DNA from 2 places in the Streptomyces sp. NBC_00988 genome. Region 2 is predicted to be linked to the other one. Evidence: predicted binding sites of a transcription regulator. Region 2 holds the regulator's gene; the other holds the start of a gene.
The links. The regulator HrcA, encoded in region 2, represses chaperone genes, less so after heat shock. The targets are predictions, from matches to a motif close to TTNGCACTCNGNNNNNCNGAGTGCNAA.
Positions count from the first base shown of each region.

Region 1: groL (chaperonin GroEL) is a predicted target of HrcA. The motif match lies at 1,721-1,747, and genes of this name have one in related genera.

Region 1 is NZ_CP108730.1:5,804,195-5,807,779, reverse strand. Features, by position in the region: gene thrC (threonine synthase) at 1-596, shown strand, start outside; gene OG496_RS26390 (MoaD/ThiS family protein) at 655-930, shown strand; gene OG496_RS26385 (cold-shock protein) at 1,362-1,568, shown strand; gene groL (chaperonin GroEL) at 1,910-3,538, shown strand.
Region 2 is NZ_CP108730.1:4,656,217-4,659,801, forward strand. Features, by position in the region: gene dnaJ (molecular chaperone DnaJ) at 36-1,169, opposite strand; gene hrcA (heat-inducible transcriptional repressor HrcA) at 1,170-2,186, opposite strand; gene OG496_RS21225 (MBL fold metallo-hydrolase) at 2,359-3,090, shown strand; gene OG496_RS21230 (DUF3097 domain-containing protein) at 3,125-3,585, shown strand, end outside.

The DNA of each region.
Region 1 (3,585 bases), 1.1 Mb from region 2:
AGGGCTCCAAGACCCTCGCCTACGAGATCTGCGAGCAGCTGGGGTGGCGGCTTCCGGACCAGCTCGTGGTTCCCATCGCCTCCGGGTCGCAGCTCACGAAGATCGACAAGGGGCTCCAGGAGCTGATCAAGCTCGGGCTCGTCGAGGACAAGCCGTACAAGATCTTCGGGGCGCAGGCGGAAGGGTGTTCGCCGGTTTCCGTCGCCTACAAGGCCGGGCATGACGTCGTACGGCCGCAGAAGCCGAACACGATCGCGAAGTCGCTGGCGATCGGGAACCCGGCGGACGGGCCGTATGTCCTCGACATCGCTCGGCGTACGGGCGGGGCTGTCGAGGACGTCAACGATGAGCAGGTCGTCGACGCGATCAAGTTGCTTGCCCGGACCGAGGGGATCTTCGCGGAGACCGCGGGCGGGGTGACCGTCGGTGTGGCGAAGAAGCTGATCGAGAACGGGTTGCTGGACCCGACCCTGACGACGGTGGTCCTCAACACGGGTGACGGTCTCAAGACGCTGGACGCGGTGGCCGGTACGGGGCTCACCGCGACGATCCGGCCCAGCCTTGAGTCCTTCAGGGAAGCTGGACTCGCGTCCTAGCGTCGTTCCTCGGCGCCCCCAAAAGCCACAAGCCACACCTGACCGGGAGGTCATCAGCATGAGCGTTTCCGTCCGCATCCCCACCATCCTGCGCACCTACACCGGCGGTCAGGCCGAAGTGACCGCCGAAGGTGCCACCCTCGCCGAGGTCATCAGCGACCTGGAGAAGAACCACACCGGGATCTCCGCCCGCGTGCTCGACGATCAGGGCAAGCTGCGGCGGTTCGTCAACGTGTACGTGAACGACGACGACGTGCGGTTCGAGCAGGGGCTGGAGACGGCCACTCCGGACGGGGCCGGGGTGTCGATCATTCCGGCCGTCGCCGGCGGCTGATAATTACCCTCGGTAACGCCGATTACCAAGAGTTCATCGAATTGCCCCCTCCGTGAGAGAAGCGGAGGGGGCAATTCTGTAGGGTTGAGCGGGGTACAGTTGGGGAACCCGCTCCACTCCGCATGCCGGACGCATATGAGTACCCGCTCCGCGTGCGATGAGAAGTAGCCAAAGTGTGCAGTCTTTTTGCGCCTTATGTTCCCTTTATCGGGCCCGACTTGCCCTGACGTCGGACGAATTCTCCGTATATTCCCGACCGGTCCTGCCCGGAATTCTCGTCGGATTGACCTGTTGCAGACGGCAGTTGGACGGATACATTCGGCCGCGGTCGACGCGTTCCGGCGCACGCCCCCAATCCTGTGGGGGGTGAGGTCTGACCCGGATCCGCGAAGTGCGGGTCCGTGCAAGGGCCAGTAATAGGGGAGTTAGGCATGGCTCAGGGCACCGTCAAATGGTTCAACGCGGAGAAGGGGTACGGCTTCATCGCGGTCGACGGTGGTGCGGATGTTTTCGTCCACTACAGCGCGATTCAGATGGACGGCTACCGCACCCTGGAAGAGGGTCAGCGGGTCGATTTCGAGATCTCGCAGGGTCAGAAGGGGCCGCAGGCGGACATGGTCCGGCTCGCGACCGGCTGAAGCACGCGCCGACGAACAGCAGCGACGTTCTTCGTTCCTCACCGAAGGGCTCGTACTCCTGGGGGGTCACCTCCTGGGGTACGGGCCCTTCGGCATGCCCCGTGCGCACCTCGCGCGCCCCGCGAAGGATGGGGCCCAGAACCTGGGAGCCGCTTGCACTCGACCATGCCGAGTGCTAATCATTGGCGTTAGCACTCTGAAGGTGAGAGTGATAACGAAGGATCGGGTCGGTGAGGCCCGCAGGCCAGGTGGCGCAAGGAGCCACGGGGCAGGCGAGCCGTCCGTCGCGGGCGCCAGCGCGGTCCGGAGCAATCCACCCCAGTCCGGGAGGACCACTTCACATGGCCAAGATCATCGCGTTCGACGAGGAGGCGCGGCGAGGCCTTGAGCGCGGTATGAACCAGCTCGCCGACGCCGTCAAGGTCACCCTCGGCCCCAAGGGCCGCAACGTCGTCCTTGAGAAGAAGTGGGGCGCCCCCACGATCACCAACGATGGTGTCTCCATCGCCAAGGAGATCGAGCTGGAGGACCCGTACGAGAAGATCGGCGCCGAGCTGGTCAAGGAAGTCGCCAAGAAGACGGACGACGTCGCCGGCGACGGTACGACCACCGCGACCGTGCTCGCCCAGGCTCTCGTCAAGGAAGGCCTGCGCAACGTAGCCGCGGGCGCCAACCCGATGGCCCTCAAGCGCGGTATCGAGAAGGCCGTCGAGGCCGTCTCCGGTGCCCTGCTGGAGCAGGCCAAGGACGTGGAGACCAAGGAGCAGATCGCTTCTACGGCCTCCATCTCCGCCGCCGACAGCCAGATCGGCGAGCTCATCGCCGAGGCGATGGACAAGGTCGGCAAGGAAGGCGTCATCACCGTCGAGGAGTCCCAGACCTTCGGTCTGGAGCTGGAGCTCACCGAGGGTATGCGCTTCGACAAGGGCTACATCTCGGCGTACTTCGCCACCGACATGGAGCGTATGGAGGCGTCGCTCGACGACCCGTACATCCTGATCGCCAACTCGAAGATCGCCAACGTCAAGGACCTGCTCCCGCTCCTGGAGAAGGTCATGCAGTCGGGCAAGCCGCTGCTGATCATCGCCGAGGACGTCGAGGGCGAGGCCCTGTCCACGCTGGTCGTCAACAAGATCCGCGGCACCTTCAAGTCCGTCGCCGTCAAGGCTCCGGGCTTCGGTGACCGTCGCAAGGCCATGCTCGGCGACATCGCCATCCTCACGGGCGGCGAGGTCATCTCCGAGGAGGTCGGCCTCAAGCTGGAGAACGCGACCGTGGATCTCCTCGGCCGCGCCCGCAAGGTCGTCATCACCAAGGACGAGACGACGATCGTCGACGGCTCGGGCTCGGCGGACCAGGTTGCCGGTCGCGTCAACCAGATCCGCGCCGAGATCGAGAACAGCGACTCGGACTACGACCGCGAGAAGCTCCAGGAGCGCCTCGCCAAGCTCGCCGGCGGCGTCGCCGTCATCAAGGCGGGCGCGGCCACCGAGGTCGAGCTCAAGGAGCGCAAGCACCGCATCGAGGACGCCGTTCGCAACGCGAAGGCGGCCGTCGAGGAGGGCATCGTCGCCGGTGGCGGCGTCGCGCTCATCCAGGCGGGCCACGTCTTCGAGAAGCTTGAGCTCGAAGGTGACGAGGCCACGGGTGCCGCGATCGTGAAGCTGGCCCTGGAGGCCCCGCTGAAGCAGATCGCCGTCAACGGTGGCCTCGAAGGCGGAGTCGTCGTCGAGAAGGTCCGCAACCTGCCCATCGGTCACGGCCTCAACGCCGCCACCGGTGAGTACGTGGACATGATCGCCGAGGGCATCATCGACCCGGCGAAGGTCACGCGCTCTGCCCTGCAGAACGCCGCGTCCATCGCCGCGCTCTTCCTCACCACCGAGGCCGTCATCGCCGACAAGCCCGAGAAGGCCGGTGCCGGCGCGGGCGCCGGTGGCGGCATGCCGGGCGGTGACATGGACTTCTGATCGACCTCTGGTTGATCAACGGTCTTACCGAGGGCGGTACTTCCTGT
Region 2 (3,585 bases):
AGAGAGGGTCCGGGGGCTTCCGCCCCCGGACCCTCTCAGCGACCGTTGAAAGCGTCCTTGAGGCGCGAGAACAGCCCCTGCTGACCCGGCTGGAACGTCCCCATGGGCCGCTCCTCGCCGCGCAGCTTCGCCAGTTCGCGGAGCAGACGTTCCTGCTCCACGTCCAGCTTGGTCGGGGTGGTGACCTCGACGTGGACGATGAGGTCGCCCCGGCCGCCGCCGCGCAGATGTGTGATGCCGCGGGTGTGCAGCGGGATCGACTGGCCGGACTGGGTGCCCGGTCGGATGTCGACCTCCTCCATGCCGTCCAGCGTCTCCAACGGCACCTTCGTACCGAGGGACGCCGCCGTCATCGGGAGCGTGACCGTGCAGTGCAGGTCGTCGCCGCGGCGCTGGAACATCGCGTGCGGCAGCTCGTGGATCTCGACGTACAGGTCACCGGCGGGGCCGCCGCCGGGGCCGACCTCGCCCTCGCCCGCGAGCTGGATCCGCGTGCCGTTGTCCACACCCGCCGGGATCTTGACCGTGAGCGTGCGCCGCGAGCGGACGCGGCCGTCGCCGGCGCACTCCGGGCACGGCGTCGGCACGACCGTGCCGAAGCCCTGGCACTGGGGGCAGGGGCGGGACGTCATGACCTGGCCCAGGAAGGACCGGGTCACCTGCGAGACCTCACCGCGACCGCGACACATGTCACAGGTCTGCGCGGAGGTGCCGGGGGCCGCGCCCTCGCCGTTGCAGGTGTTGCAGACGACGGCCGTGTCGACCTGGATGTCCTTCGTGGTGCCGAAGGCCGCCTCGTCGAGCTCGATCTCCAGCCGGATCATCGCGTCCTGGCCCCGGCGGGTGCGCGAGCGCGGTCCGCGCTGCGACGCCGTACCGAAGAACGCGTCCATGATGTCCGAGAAGTTCCCGAAGCCACCGGCTCCGAAGCCCGCGCCCGCGCCGCCCGCCTGTGAGAGGGGGTCGCCGCCGAGGTCGTAGACCTGCTTCTTCTGCGGGTCCGAGAGCACCTCGTAAGCGGCGTTGATCTCCTTGAAGCGCTCCTGGGTCTTCGGATCCGGATTCACGTCCGGGTGCAGCTCGCGCGCGAGCCTACGGAAGGCCTTCTTGATCTCATCCTGCGACGCGTCGCGACGCACGCCGAGAACGGCGTAGTAGTCCGTGGCCACTTAGGACTCCGCCAGGATCTGTCCGACGTACCGTGCCACTGCGCGTACCGCTCCCATCGTTCCCGGGTAATCCATGCGGGTCGGTCCGACCACGCCTAGCTTGGCGACTGCCTCGCCGCCCGAACCGTAGCCGACCGACACCACCGACGTGGAGTTGAGTCCCTCGTAGGCGTTCTCATGACCGATCCGTACGGTCATGCCCGAATCCCCCGCCTCACCAAGCAACTTGAGGAGGACGACCTGCTCCTCAAGGGCTTCCAGGATGGGGCGGATGGTGAGGGGAAAGTCATGTCCGAAGCGGGTGAGATTGGCGGTGCCGCCGATCATCAATCGCTCCTCGGTCTCCTCGACGAGGGTCTCCAGGAGGGTGGAGAGCACCGTCGCGACCGTGCCGCGGTCCTCGGCCTCGAAGGCCTCCGGCAGGTCCTGCACGAGCAGCGGTACGTCCGCGAAGCGGCGGGCCGCGATCCGGCTGTTGAGCCGCGCGCGCAGATCCGCGAGCGAGCTCTCCCCGAAGGGCGCCGGGCAGTCGACCATGCGCTGCTCGACCCGCCCGGTGTCGGTGATCAGCACGAGCATCACGCGCGCGGGGGCCAGCGACAGCAGCTCCACGTGGCGGACGGTCGAGCGGGTCAACGAGGGGTACTGCACGACGGCGACCTGCCGGGTGAGCTGCGCGAGCAGCCGTACCGTACGGCCGACGACGTCGTCGAGGTCCACGGCACCGTCCAGGAAGTTCTGGATCGCCTTGCGCTCGGGGCCGGTCATCGGCTTGACGCCGGCGAGCTTGTCGACGAAGAGCCGGTAGCCCTTGTCCGTCGGAATCCGCCCGGCGCTGGTGTGCGGCTGGGCGATGTAGCCCTCGTCCTCCAGGGCCGCCATGTCGTTGCGCACGGTCGCCGGGGAGACGCCGAGGCTGTGCCGCTCGGTGAGCGCCTTGGACCCGACCGGCTCCTCGGTGCCGACATAGTCCTGGACGATGGCGCGCAGCACCTGAAGCCTGCGTTCGCTGAGCATCGCGCACACCTCCAGTTCTGGTCGCCGTTTTGTTGCCGGGCTGCCCTTTCCTGGCACTCTGTGCGCGCGAGTGCCAGCGTTCCCCGGCCCAGTGTACGGCCGTGAGGTACACCCCGGGCAAGGCCGGTCCTGCGATGTCAATCCCTGGTGCCCTCACCGTTAGCGTCGCCGTATGACGGTGACTTGGGAAGAGGCGGGGTGGGAGCGGCTGGCCGCCGGGGTGGGCCGGTGCCGGCTGCCTGGCTGGGACTGCACGGTCGGGCTGGTGATCGGCGGGGACTCGGCACTGCTGATCGACGCGGGGTCGAGCCTGGCGGAGGGCGCACGGTTGCGCAGGCAGGCGCAGGCACTCGCCGGGCGCCGTGTGCCGCTTCTCGCGCTCACCCACCTCCATTTCGACCATGTCTTCGGGGCGGCGGTGTTCGCGGGGGCGACGGTTTTCGTGGGCGGGGGCGCGAGCGAGGTGTTCGAGCGCGGGGGCGAGGAGCTGCTGGCCGACGCGGTGCGCAACGGGCTGGACCCGCGGGCGGCGGAGAACGCGGCGGACGTCTTCGTGCACCCTCGCGAATGCGTGTACGTGTGGGGTCAGGGTCAGATGCGGCTGGAACTGGACGGCGGCCCGGAGGTCCTGCTGGTGCACGGCCGGGGACACACCGACCACGATCTCGCGGTCGTGGTGCCGGGCGACCCGCCGGTCGTGTTCTGCGGCGACCTGGTCGAGGAGTCCGGCGAACCCCAGGCCGGCCCGGACGCGGTTCCGGGTCTCTGGCCTGCGGCGCTCGACCGGCTCCTCTCCCTGGGCGGGGAGGACGCGCTGTACGTGCCTGGTCACGGAGCGGTGGTGGACGCGGGGTTCGTGCGAGCCCAACGGGACGCGTTGGCAACGCGTTTCGGCGTGTCGTGACGACGGTCGCCCCGGTTCTCCTATCGTCATCCGAATGCGCCAGTACTCCGCCGACCTGACCCCGCCGTGGAAGAAGCCCAAGCCGGCCCCCGAGGTCCCCGCGGAGGCGGGCCTGGTGGTCGAGGAGCCGGGCACCGGTTTCTGCGGCGCGGTGATCCGCTGCGAGGCCGGCACGGTCACCCTGGAGGACCGCTTCGGCAAACACCGGGTGTTCCCGCTGGAACCGAGGGGCTTCCTCCTGGAGGGCAGGGTCGTCACCCTGGTCAGGCCCGTATCAAGTCCCCTCCGGCCCACTCGTACGGCTTCCGGTTCGGTGGCCGTCCCGGGTGCACGCGCGCGTGTGGCCCGCGCCGGGCGGATCTACGTGGAGGGCCGGCACGACGCCGAGCTCGTCGAGCGGGTGTGGGGCGACGACCTGCGCATCGAGGGCGTGGTGGTCGAGTACCTGGAGGGCGTCGACGACCTCCCGTCGATCGTCGCGGAATTCGATCCCGG